4 regions of the Candidatus Kuenenia stuttgartensis genome follow, and region 1 is predicted to be linked to each of the others. Evidence: riboswitches for the same ligand, from Rfam matches in the RefSeq annotation. Region 1 holds a riboswitch; each other region holds the start of a gene.
What was found. A riboswitch is a leader RNA that binds a small molecule or an ion and turns the genes downstream of it on or off. The one in region 1 is predicted to bind cyclic di-GMP.

Region 1 (3,154 bases):
CCGCAAATACCGGAAAGGACAATACGGATTTGACTTCCCGTTTAATCAAAAACTCTTGTTCTGCCGCTGCTTCTTTTGGCATACGGCACACCTGTGGGATATGAATAACATCGCCCGCACGCAGGTGTTTCATCCACCATGTGAATGCGAAGAAGGAAACGTCCATAAATCGACGTCTTTGAGAGGGTATGCCTTCGTTGCACCATTCATAAACATTGTCAGCCATGCCGTTATTCGTACCGGACAGCACAAGGCATACCCTGTCAACTCCGATCTGCCTGCCAATTTCTCCCTCGCCTATTGTTTGGAGTATTTTTGGAATAGCCTCATCAACAGAAACAGACTCCATCAATATGTTCGACAGTATATACAGGATTTCATGCCGCTGTTCATTTTGCTTTTGTATTGTTATATCTTCCTTTATCGCAAAAAAATGTGTTATCATTCCTTCCTCATTCATGAGGGGAGAAATAGACGCCTTCTCCCAGTAGAAACTGCCGTCTTTTTTCTTATTACAAAACACCCCTTTCCATTTTTTGCCGGAGGTAATTGTTTCCCACAAATGTTTATACTCTTCGGGAGCAGTCCTGCCGGATTTCAGTATGCGGGGATTTGCCCCTGTAACCTCTTCCCGGGTATAGCCGGTGAGTTCAGTAAATTGCGAATTTACATATTCAATAGTTCCCTTTATGTCTGTCACAATTACTGCACATGGGATTTGTTCTATTAACGTGTAAAACATGATACGTTTATCTTTTCTGCCTGTTACCGCGCTCTGCGTGGCAACAAATTGTTTTGGACGCTCTGAGTCCGGATTATTACTCGAGATACAGGGCATCTGATCCTGCATTCCCACGCGAGAGCGCTGGAACGGGAAAAAACATTACACACTCTTTCGCATTGCTTGTTTTTCGTTGGGCAATGCCCATCCTACTTAACTCACTTTGTTCTGAATGATAAGAAAGACGTTGGGTTTTGCCTTTACAACAGACATGCTGGTTACTATTGAGGCGTGTAATCTGAAGGTGGTTACGATAGAGATATGTGCGGAGTGTGAACTTGCCGAGACGAAGCGTAAAGTTTGTATTGGCTTTCGCTACTGTGATTTGTCCGAACCTAAGAATCTGTGTGCATTCAAATAAATCAAAGGCGGAAAGCGATAGCTCTGTGCTGTATACGGCTGCGCTTCGCGCAGCCGTATAACCATAGCCGTATAACCATAGCCGTATAACCATAGCCGTATAACCATAGCCGTATAACCATAGCCGTATAACCATAATAGTCATGTAAGAATAAAGCACAGTAATGTCTAAAATCAAAAAAAATCTTACTGTCGAAGGCTGAATAATTCAGCACTTATCGGTAGTAAGGCTATCTTTGTACTGTAAGTAAAGACCTTTTACTTTGCGTCCCCTGATTGCTCAGGGTTTGCCTTTATCGATATTTTCATGAATCTTGTATTAAAAGCGGGAAATATACATTATTACCACGGGTTATTCAATAGTTATTTTTACCGGTATCAAAATTTTTGTAATACTTTAGTCCTATGAAAAAAACCGCTCGTTCCCAAGCTCCGGCTTGGGAACGGGATTGTTTGAGAAGCTCCAGCTTCGAATGGAAAAGGGAATGAACCCATTATGTCAGCTTGGAGGCTTTTCAGTATGTTACCCAAGATATTTGGGAACCTCTTTTGAATCGAATAATACACGAAGCTTCGCTTGCCGGCTAAATGGAAGCTAGAGCTTCCAACGCAATTACGTTCCCAAGCCGGACAGACTGGGTCAAATGAACTTTATTGTCTCAAAAGTGGGGACAACTCTTCGCATTATGCCTGTTTTCGACCCTATTTAGTGCTGTTTTCCCATTAAAGTGGAGAATGCCTGTCGTAAAATAGGATAAAATTGCCCATTTGACCCAGTCTGCGGAGCTTGGGAACGAGCATTTTTGTTTTTCCAAAAATCTAAACTGTTACAAATTTTTAGATCAGGCTGATTAAAGTATGGCTATAAACAGTGGTATAAAATTTGCGACAACGCTACATAATCATTTAAATGTTTCTGGTAACTATTCAGCTTAGAGGGGATTTAATTTGTACATAAGTTTTATAAAAACCAGTTAAACCACGGAACACGCGGAATACACGGAAATTGATTATTTTGCATAAGTTTTATAAAAACGTGTAAGTATCCTCTTAAAAAAATACTACATTGTGTGAGAAATCGTATTTTTAAACAGATGTTGATAATGGAAGATTAGTAGTGTTTAAAAATTAAACGTTTTGATATACTGAACTCAAAGTATTTTTTTTACGGGAAAAAAATTAAGTTTTATAATGCGTGGGACATTGAACGGTTTGTTTTTAATGGAAGGATAAATAAATGAAGCCGAAAGGTATAATTCTTATTGTCGATGACGAAGAAACAATCAGGCTTTCTGTCAGGGAGTTTTTAGATGCGCAGGGTTATGAAGCAATTGCCGCCGGTAGTTGCGAAGAAGCGCTGGAGAAAATGGATACATTTATGCCGGATTTGATACTGCTGGATTTGAGATTGCCCAATATAAATGGAGTGGAACTTATTGAAAAAATAAAAGAGAAAGACCCTAACGCGTTAATGGTGGTAATGACGGGATATGGAAGCGTAGACTCGGCAGTTGAAGTAATGAGACTAGGGGCATACGATTATTTAGAGAAACCGTTTAAGCTTGACAGGTTAAGGTCGGTGGTTGAAAAGGCATTAAGGAGGCAGGGGCTGCGCCAGGAGGTGCTTGAAATAAAGGAAAAGCAATGGACGTTTGATGAAGAATCGGACGGAATTATTATTGGCAATAGCCCGCAGATGAAAGAGATATATTCTCTTATTAAACAGGTGGCAAAAAGTTCTTCTACAACGGTGTTAATACAAGGAGAGAGCGGTACCGGGAAAGAGCTTGTTGCAAGGGCGGTGCACCGGTTAAGCGCAAGAAAATCAGGGCGTTTTGTGGATATAAATTGCGCTGCCCTGACGGAAAGCCTTCTGGAAGCAGAATTATTTGGTTATGAAAAAGGGGCATTTACCGGCGCGGCGACAGCCGGTAAACCGGGTTTGTTTGAAATTGCCGATAAGGGAACCGTTTTCCTTGATGAAATAGGCGAGATGGGGGTTTTGCTGCAGGC
Region 2 (3,154 bases), 460 kb from region 1:
TAGCCTTCGGTATATCCCGTGGAAGTAAAATGTTCCTTTGTGCCATAAACAAATTCAACCTCATCTGGCTTGGCCTTTATTCCTCTTTCTTTAAGCCAAAGGATAACGTCCTCCTCTATATAATTATAAAATCTTTGTTTAGCGTCTTTTAGGTGTTTTTCAGGATTAAGTATCATCATTTCTCCTTTCTTGATAATCGAATTTAAAGTAGGGACGAAGCATTTGTCAGTTTGGGTATGCATACATTTGCGACAATTTATGGCAAATGCTTCGCCCCTATAATTTAATATGGTAAGCGTTCTCTCTTTATAACAAAAAAAGGGGGCACTATTCAAAAAGAATATTGCATCCTTTTCTTTTTTCGTCTGAAAAATCCGGAAAATCATTACGGTGCTATGTAGGTATCAGTACCATTCCCCGTACCGGAATAAATATCATCATACGTTGAACCATTGTAATATCCGCAGGTGGTAGTGCCTTTCCATTCCACATGTCCATCTAAATATAACACATTCTGTCCCGTCTCATTATGATTGTCTGAACGTCAGGTAGTGCTTGTTCCCTGAGCATCTGCGGCTATGATTACACCCGGGTCATCTTCCAGTGTGTGGGTGTAGTCATAGCCGTAACTGCAACCGGCAGTGGTAAATGAAGTATTTGGGGACAAAAGGTCCGATACCGCCGTCAGATTCAGATTATTCGCTTCGCTAACGTCGCTATCGCCTGGGCAACGAAAGATTTTTCGCTCAATTATATATTTATTGTATAATGTGCCGAGCGATTCCATGCCCGTGCTTCCTCCGGCAGGAAACGCCCCATCATGATCATTAGCATACATTCGAAGCGCCAGGCCAATATGCTTCAGGTTTGATGCACACTGCGTTCTACGTGCGGATTCCCGCGCCTTTCCCAAAACCGGCAAGAGGATAGATACCAGAATGCCAATAATTGCAATTACTACCAGCAATTCGATTAATGTAAAACCAGAAATCCCCCGGGTTTTTAATTTGAACATGGCAAGTATCTCATGAAAATGAAGGTGGATTGTAATTGACACCCTTGAACAAGTAATAAAAAAGGGCAATATCCATTATGAATATCACCCTTTTTAGTAAGAGAAAGAAAAAAAATTATTATTGTAATATTGCGGTATCCGTACCGCCCCCTGTTCCTGCGTAAATATTATCATACGTTGACGCTGTACCCTCATAATATCCGCATGTGGCAGTGCCTTTCCATTCCACGTGTCCATCCAGGTAAAGCACATTTTGACCGGTTTGGTTATGATTATCTGAATTAGTGCCAGCGGTACTTGATCCTCGCGCATCTGCTGCCAACACTACGCCTGGGTCATCTGCTGCCGTATGATTACCATCGTAACCATAACTACATTTATCTATAGTAAAGTTAGTGTTCTCAACTAGCGGTCCTTCAGACATCTCGGCTAACTTTAAATTATTTTCCTCTGTCACACCGCTATCACTTGGGCAACGAAATATTTTCCTGTCAGTAATATATGTATTAAACAATTGTCCCAAGGAAGTCATACCTGTACCCTTATTGGGAAAAGCTTCACCATTATCATTGGCAAACATATTCAGCGCCAGTCCAATCTGTTTCAAATTTGATGCGCATTGCGTCTTTCGTGCCGATTCACGTGCCTTACCAAGCACCGGCAGCAGTATACCGGCAAGGATGCCGATAATGGCAATTACCACCAGCAGCTCAATCAGGGTAAAACCCGCATTCCCCCACTTTCTAAGTTTTAACATTTTTACTCTCCCATTAAAAAAAATTGTTTAAGACAACACCATCACAAAATACATCGAATTGGCGCCTAAACGTAAAAAATATACTCATCCCTTATCTTTGTGTTAAAAAAATGCCACCGTTCGTATATCTCAATCTGTTTTTTTACCTTCTTTATTCAAAAAAAAAGACCCAAAACCATAGTAATGCAAAAGGCTTGGGTCTTTATTATAATGCACGTTTACCAGAAGCACTTTGTTAAGATTTCCCGATAATTTTCTATAAGTCTTAAGCATTTTCAGTATTATGCGCTACAATCTACTTGTGATCTCTGCAATATGGTGAAAGCGTAATGAATGGCCCGAAAATTCTTATCCTTCTCGCAAAGTGCGAACATCTCAATTCGGCAACCTGGCAATCTTTACGTATAAAGAACTCACGCTTAAGACCCATGGCTTTGCGTCCCAAACTTGCGGTTGGTTTGCCTTTTTCAATCGATGAAATATTCGGCGGTACTGTACCACAAAGAAAATAAATGTCAATTATTATTTCCATTAAGATAGAGCAAAAACATTTTTTCCCGGTATTATACTATTACGGGTATCTATTCAGCGTATTTTCACCCACTGTCGCTACGAGCTAGCAAAATCAGGCAATTCGCCACGGAATAGCATCTGTAATGCCCGGCTCAAATTTACACCTTGTTTTCGACAGGTCGAGAGATAACTCCGAATGCGGCAGAAAATTTTCGCTCCCTCCAAAGAACGAAAACAGCCAGATATCTTCTGCTGAACCTTCGTCATCCTGATATCGTTTTCTGCCAAATTGTTCGTAAAGGGAACATTTTTATTGTCCATAAACCTCAACACATCACCCTCATACGTCCTCAATCGTTCCAGAAGATTCCGTGCCTTTGTCCTTTTTACCCTCCCCCTTTTTCCCTTACGGTTCGTTTCATCAGGAGGAGGGCTTTCGGCTTCTGCGTTTTGGAGTATCTTCCTATACCTTTGCCGGTATTTTTCTGACTCATCAGTTCCCAGCTGCTACGTCTTAGAATAAATGCTCCAAAAATGCCCAATTAGTCTCAGAATATTTGAGTCTAATACCCAGCAAATGATTTGAAAAATCTTACCCAGCTACCCCGCCTTTTTTTTATCCTGCGTAAGTATTTCACTTGATTTTTTGTTCACGTTAAGAAAAATACATCGTTTACCCCGTTAGAAAGAAGTTCCGTCCGTAAGGCGGAGTAAAGCCTCATTAAATAGTTTGGAAGAGGTTAAAACCACTTCCAAACTTCCTAACGGCGGTTTACTTCCCAGTTCCCCGTTTTCACGAGGACAAGTTTTGTAAGATTTTTCCGGAACATAAAAAACTCAGGGCAGGAGGACCGAACGTTGGGAAACTT
Region 3 (3,154 bases), 2.0 Mb from region 1:
GCTGCTCATGGAGCAGAACCTGCGCAGCCGCAATATCCTCTATACGCACAAAACAGTTGCCGTCCTTAACATAATCAATACCTTGCTTCTGAAGTTGCCGCTCCAGCCAATGACGACCATTGAGACAAATGAAAATATTAAACGGCGCCCAACTCTGGATACGAACATGACCAAAACCAAACACTGGATCATTAAAATAATGATACACAAAGACACACTTGCGGGGCGCCATTACCAACTCGAGCTTCTTGCTGGCCTTGTTGCCCTTGACCATCGGCGCAATACAAGGCTCTACCACACTCAACAGGCAGATGGAACCTTCCGTAATCCTCTTATCCGCCGCGATCTGGCGAGCCAACTTCTCCTTATCAACACCGCTGCTCATCAAATACCGCACCTCGATACCCAAATCTTTCGCCCGCGATTCACAACTGTCTCGCACCTGTGCCGTAAGCCCATTGACCCAACCGGAAAAATCCTTAAGCAGAATTCTCGCTTGGTTCATGAATGTTCCCATCCCACGCTCACTGGCCAACCACCGCAATGTCCCGCGAAAACGAATCCTGTCCAGACCGCTTATTGCACCCACGATCCTGTCTCGATATAATTCCATCAACTTATTCATAAGTAGTGTCCTCCAAATTGTCTGATTACTATTTACGAGGATACTACTATACTTTATAATAAACTAAAAATCACCTTTTTGGTTGCGGCCAAAGGCCGCGCTAGGCCCTTTGTGGTTAAACTTTATGTGCTTTGTGGTTATGATTTTCGCGAAGGGGATATTTCGTTAGAGGCAAACTGAATTAAACTCGTCTTAAATTCAGCCATGGGGAAATTTTTACCGGGGCATGCAGTTCCTTTTTGATGAACCTGGCTATGTAATATGATGTTCGATAAAGGGATGTCATATTTCGAGGAAAGATAACGGGTCAACCTAACCAGCGAATCAAATTGATCCTCAGAAGGTTTCCCGCCGTTTTCAAAATCACCCACGAGGCAAATGCCTATCGCCACCTGGTTGCAATCCATATTTGCCGTGTGAGCGCCATGAATTTGGTTCTTCCAGCGATTTCCTACCTCTATTTCTCCATCGCCAGAAAGAGTTCCATTGCCAATCACAAAGTGATATGCCAATCCATACTTCCACCCTTTCTTTTCTCTATGATAGGTATCAAACCGGGTTGCATTTCCTTTCTCTGAAGCGCTATGGTGTATAACAATATATTGCCACGGTCTTTCCTTTGTATCTATTGTATCTATCTCGCAAATCTGAGATATTTTTTGTGCAAATGCCGCTCTCAGCATATCGCTTTCCGATATCACCGTTCTTACCTCTGCGGAACTGCTGCTAATAAGAGGCAAGGCGCCAATAATACCTCCTGCCGCAACAATCATTGTTAACGACACATATTGAATAATCTTTTCGTATGTACGATTTCTCATTGTATTCATTTTAAATCACACTATAGTAATAAATAAAAAAGCCCTGCTACGGAATAAAATAAACGTTATACAGTTTTTTATTCGGTAGCAGGGCTTTCTTCACTGTTTAGCGGTATCGCGAAATTTTTCTCTTCATCCTTCTGCGGATTTTTTGTTTTACGCTTTGTGCGCCGCTGAATAAGTTAAAGACTCTTTGCTTTGCGTCCCAGCCTCACGACTGGTTTGCCTTTATCAATAGTTACTATAAAAAAGAGCTATTGTTTTAGTAAGTACATTATAAAATCATTCATTTTTTTGTCAATAATTAATTCGGCGTCAAATAAATAGCTCCGGGGGAAAAGCGCAAGGCGCAACCCTCAATCTGCAATTTTGCCGATTGCCAATTTCAGAAGTCAGAGTTTTTCGCGGACATCTGACCTCCGACCTCTGGCCTCTATTGAAAGCCGATTGTAGATTGCCGACCGCTCGAGTCCTTTATTTGATTTTATCATTTTGCAGTACACGGCGAAGCAATTCTTCACCCTCTTCCTTTTTTTGGGAAAGAAATGTTGCTGACAGAAGATGTTTTTCCTGCAACCATGAGGTAAAGTATCCGTTTTCGTTTTGAAAGGTATGGATGGCATTTGAGTGCGTCTCTTTTTCTCCCCATGACCTCCACAACTGAACCACCGCTTCAAATGCGATTGATGTCGCATCACGGTCTGGATATTTTATCAACAGTAGCAGTAAAGGGGCGGTCTCTTCCCTCGTTTTGTATTCTGCGATAAGGGCGTCCGTCTGTTTGCTTAAATGAAATACATTTTCTTCAATAAAATTATCGGATATATAGATATTATCCAGAATGATCTTTTCGTGAAAAAATTTCAGGCTTTCTTTCACAAGAGAATCCTCCGGCAAATAACGTACTATATCGGGGAGGATTTCTTTTTTGTAGGGCATTAAATCGATAATGGATTTACCAAAAGAAGTAATTTCTCCGCCAGAAATACTGCCCTCCCATGGCGCTACCTTTATGCAATACACATCATTCCATACACACAAGTAATTTTCAAACAAAGACGCCCTGTTGCCTAATGGTATCCCAATACCCGCACGGTCTTTTGTGAAGACGCCGAATGCGTCTTCCGCAGTTTCAAACTCCCAAACATCTATGGAAATCCTCTTCCCTGTATCATCTCCATACTCCGCATTCGTCACCCGGATAAACGAATACGCTAAATACAGCTCCGCGCCTCCATTTATATATTCATATAATTTTTCGCCTCCTTCGTAAATCCTCGGCTCTGCAATCCTTTTCCACTTTCCAAGTGTTTTGGGGAGAAAGTTGCCGGACGATACTATTTTTACAGACCTTTCTTTTTTTACCGTAGTTTGCGGCTGGATGCCTTCCACGACAATAGCGGAAGTCCCTAAAACGGGGCAGACCTTTTCACAGAAACCGCACCCTACGCAAACATCTTCTCTTACAAAAGGCCTGCGAATTTCCCGGCCTTGTTCGTCCACATAGGTATTAAAATGGATCGCCTTTGTCGGAACGGGGCACACCTCTTCACATACACCGCAATTAAAATCCTGCCATTCCTTCTTCAGTTCGGGAAGGCGTGAATAGCCCACCCATGGAATACATCTGTTATGGTCTATTCTGGCCTTTCCTAACGCGACCCACCGTTTTTCTTCAAGCGGCAAAGGTTTTATAGCCCCTGACGGA
Region 4 (3,154 bases), 640 kb from region 1:
CACCTATGTTATCCTTGCTCTTTAAACTTACCTCGTTACCAACAATGCTGACATCGGCGCTCCCATCCCCTGACTCAACAAAATAACCGTCAGTCCGCTGCACCGCGGTTACCGTCTCACCCACATTAAGCGTTATAGCCCCTGACAACGTCAAAAACACAGCAAAAAGCTTTCCTGTCTTTGGATGACGTGAATACATGACATCACTCCCCGCATAACTCTTTGTACTATGATAAACACTGCCATCCCATGTACGTTCACTGAGCGGCACATTATTAAGATTATCCCAGTTGGGTATGCACCTTATGAGTTTGAGTCGGGGAGAAACCTCGGTAATACTCTTAAAACCCGACATATCTCCTGTGTCGCCAAACCACCCAAACCAATTATACCAGCCGCCGTTAATGCCAGCCTTGGCTGCAAAAAGACGATTCCTGTATTCATCTGCTTCGTTTGTTTGGGAGTTGCCAACCTTGTCTTTTGTAATATCTACCCCGGCATTAAAATTGTTGGCATCATCTACATAATTTGTATTTTGCGGGCTTTTTTGGCTTAGCATATCCGGCGTTAGCTCATCCTTGTCTGCCCGGACTTTTACCTGATATATCCATTCATCATTGTCCGACTCACTATAGAGCAACGTTGGTTGAACGATCCATTTAGAATTCGTGAATTCCTGAGAAATCCTTGTCCTTAATTTCTTGTAAAATGCAGCCATTCCCTCTGAATACGTTGCATACTCATGGGTAATGGCGCCATGCACCAAACCCAGATCCGCTCCTGTCCAATAAGACAAATCTACAGATATGTTATTCCCCGTTTCGTCTAATCTGTAAAATTCACCTGCAAGCTTTGGCTCATCAATTATATATCCGCCAAAGGTGAACGGCAACCCTGGGTTTTCATAACTCTTTGCCAGGCTTATAATATTTTCAACTACCTCATCAATAACCGCCTGTTGCTGAAAATCCCACATTACGTAAAATTGCTCTGAAGACCCGGCAGGGTGATAACCTGTCGCCAGATTGTAAGGAAACGGATCATGGCTTTTCCATACCATACGCTGATTGTAAAATTCCTTAGCTTCCTCTGAAAGAGGCTGCGTAATGTCTATCGCCCTGCTATATCCTGATAAAATCTGTGGATACCATTGTGGGTTGATCAGATAATACTTAAGGCCTGTGCAATTGGGATTATTGTGATAGTCTGTAACTTCTGAGGATGGATTTATCGCAATGGAATCATACCCCATCTGCCTTGCATAGCTAACGTCCTCAGATGGTTTATCATTCCAGTGTATGCCATAAATATTTTGATATGCTTTTTCTTCCGCAAAATTCTTTTCGTTGAAAATAAAAATATGGGCAAATATTAAAAAGAAAATACTTACGCTGCTGATTCTTAGCTTCATTGCTATTGCTCCTAATAAAAGATTAACTAACAAACATGGTGACCTGGCGAGCTTCGGTATTTCCGAAGCCCCATGGCTTTGCGTCCCAACCTCACGATTGGTTTGCCTTTTTCACGTCTGCTATCTCTTATCAGGAGTTAGCAAACATAAAACTCAATATTTAGATTTGGCGATTCCTCCCTTCTCACTTAAAAATCTTTATTTACGATTTATCTCTACAAATGAGTCCAGTTTTTTTAAATGTAACTACAACAACTGCAGCTTTCGCAGTTCGCGCAGATTTTGTAATATTAAATTCCACAAATTATTTTTATCTTTTGTCCCTGTAATCTGTGAAATCTGCGGTTACAAACACTTTTATTGGTCTGAAGTTTTACCTCGTTAACTGTTATAAATATCGACAATTCTTGAAAATATTTAATAAAATTATAAAACTATTTTTAAGAAAAATATTCTCAAAACTAAATATACTACAACCTAAATTCTGCAATGCAATAGCACGTAGATGAGCGCTGACAAAAGCGGATTAAACAAGGTGCAAAGGTTGCACATTCTAAAAGCTCATAAGAAGTTAAAATTCCCTTGCACTGCCCCTCCTGGTTATGTTTAATATTGCTTGTAATTTTATTTTCTCAGTTGGTTACACTAACAACATCCGTTTTACAAAGCATAAGGTATTATGATGAGATTACTATTAGATATCGCCCGAAAATATCGTAAAAAATTTCAACATTATCAGACTTACCAGAAAATAAAATATTTTGAATCTATCAATAATTTTGACCCAAAGAAAAATATAATAATTACAGGATCTCCGAGAAGTGGTACTACGTGGCTACAAGAGTTGTTTTGTGACATTGAAAAAACGTATCCGTTGTTTGAACCACTGCATCTTGATGGCTCCCCAAAGTTTAAAGAAATAGGTTTTGAGTGGGGACAGTACATTCCAGAAGATTATAATTGGCCTGAAGCAAAGGAGTTATTCGAAAGCCTTTTTAGAGGACAATATTTAACACCGTTCATGATTTCACATGCCAGGGTAGCGCAATTAAAAAATGCAGATTTCTTAATTATTAAATATGTAAGAGCAAATTCATTATTACCTTGGTTCGTTAGGCAATTCGATATCAGGCCACCTATTTATATTCTTAGGCATCCATGTGCTGCAATTGCTTCACAGATGAAAATGAACTGGTACACATGTTCAAAATTTACCATACCAAAAACGAAGTTCCCTGAAAAATATACAAAATATGAACATATATTAAATAATATTAATACAACACTAGAATATGTAGCAGCCAAATGGTGTTTGGATAATATAATACCATTAAATCATCATGGAAATAATAGACTATGGATAACCGTTTTCTATGAAAATTTAATTGCGAACCCTCATGAAGAAGTACCCTATATTTTTAATAGGCTCAATCTGGAATTACCTCGAAATCTATGGTATAAGGTTAATGTACCAAGTGCTATGACTGGTAGCATCTCGCCATTAAGACAAAACAAAATAGAACAATTAAGTAAATGGAAAAATGAGTTATCAGAAAGGGATATTGACTCTATCCTGGGTATGCTTAAAAAATTTGAGATAAAAATTTATGATGATAACATTTTCCCTGTTAAAACCAAGCAAACTCCAGCGAGGTAAAACCTCAGACCAATAAAAACCCCCATTTTTTTGTATAGTTCCTCAAATTCTTCAACCGTGGAAACCTTGTATTTCACTCGTATTTC

Region 2: another riboswitch for cyclic di-GMP. It lies ahead of KSMBR1_RS07790 (type II secretion system protein); the one in region 1 lies ahead of KSMBR1_RS22360 (hypothetical protein).
Region 3: another riboswitch for cyclic di-GMP. It lies ahead of KSMBR1_RS15060 (peptidoglycan recognition protein family protein); the one in region 1 lies ahead of KSMBR1_RS22360 (hypothetical protein).
Region 4: another riboswitch for cyclic di-GMP. It lies ahead of KSMBR1_RS02675 (Ig-like domain-containing protein); the one in region 1 lies ahead of KSMBR1_RS22360 (hypothetical protein).

What each region holds. Positions count from the first base shown of each region.
Region 1 is NZ_LT934425.1:1,230,636-1,233,789, forward strand. Features, by position in the region: gene KSMBR1_RS05615 (diguanylate cyclase domain-containing protein) at 1-838, opposite strand, end outside; gene KSMBR1_RS22360 (hypothetical protein) at 819-1,277, opposite strand; cyclic di-GMP riboswitch class I at 1,359-1,443, opposite strand; gene KSMBR1_RS05620 (sigma-54-dependent transcriptional regulator) at 2,379-3,154, shown strand, end outside.
Region 2 is NZ_LT934425.1:1,686,767-1,689,920, reverse strand. Features, by position in the region: gene KSMBR1_RS07800 (hypothetical protein) at 1-179, opposite strand, end outside; gene KSMBR1_RS20895 (hypothetical protein) at 386-511, opposite strand; gene KSMBR1_RS07795 (type II secretion system protein) at 545-1,015, opposite strand; gene KSMBR1_RS07790 (type II secretion system protein) at 1,134-1,772, opposite strand; cyclic di-GMP riboswitch class I at 2,152-2,245, opposite strand; partial or broken gene KSMBR1_RS07785 (IS66 family transposase) at 2,382-2,789, opposite strand; gene KSMBR1_RS07780 (hypothetical protein) at 3,047-3,154, opposite strand, start outside.
Region 3 is NZ_LT934425.1:3,230,017-3,233,170, reverse strand. Features, by position in the region: gene KSMBR1_RS15065 (hypothetical protein) at 1-625, opposite strand, end outside; gene KSMBR1_RS15060 (peptidoglycan recognition protein family protein) at 763-1,446, opposite strand; cyclic di-GMP riboswitch class I at 1,527-1,683, opposite strand; gene KSMBR1_RS15055 (4Fe-4S binding protein) at 1,921-3,154, opposite strand, start outside.
Region 4 is NZ_LT934425.1:590,353-593,506, forward strand. Features, by position in the region: gene KSMBR1_RS02675 (Ig-like domain-containing protein) at 1-1,411, opposite strand, end outside; cyclic di-GMP riboswitch class I at 1,446-1,528, opposite strand; gene KSMBR1_RS02680 (sulfotransferase) at 2,091-3,068, shown strand.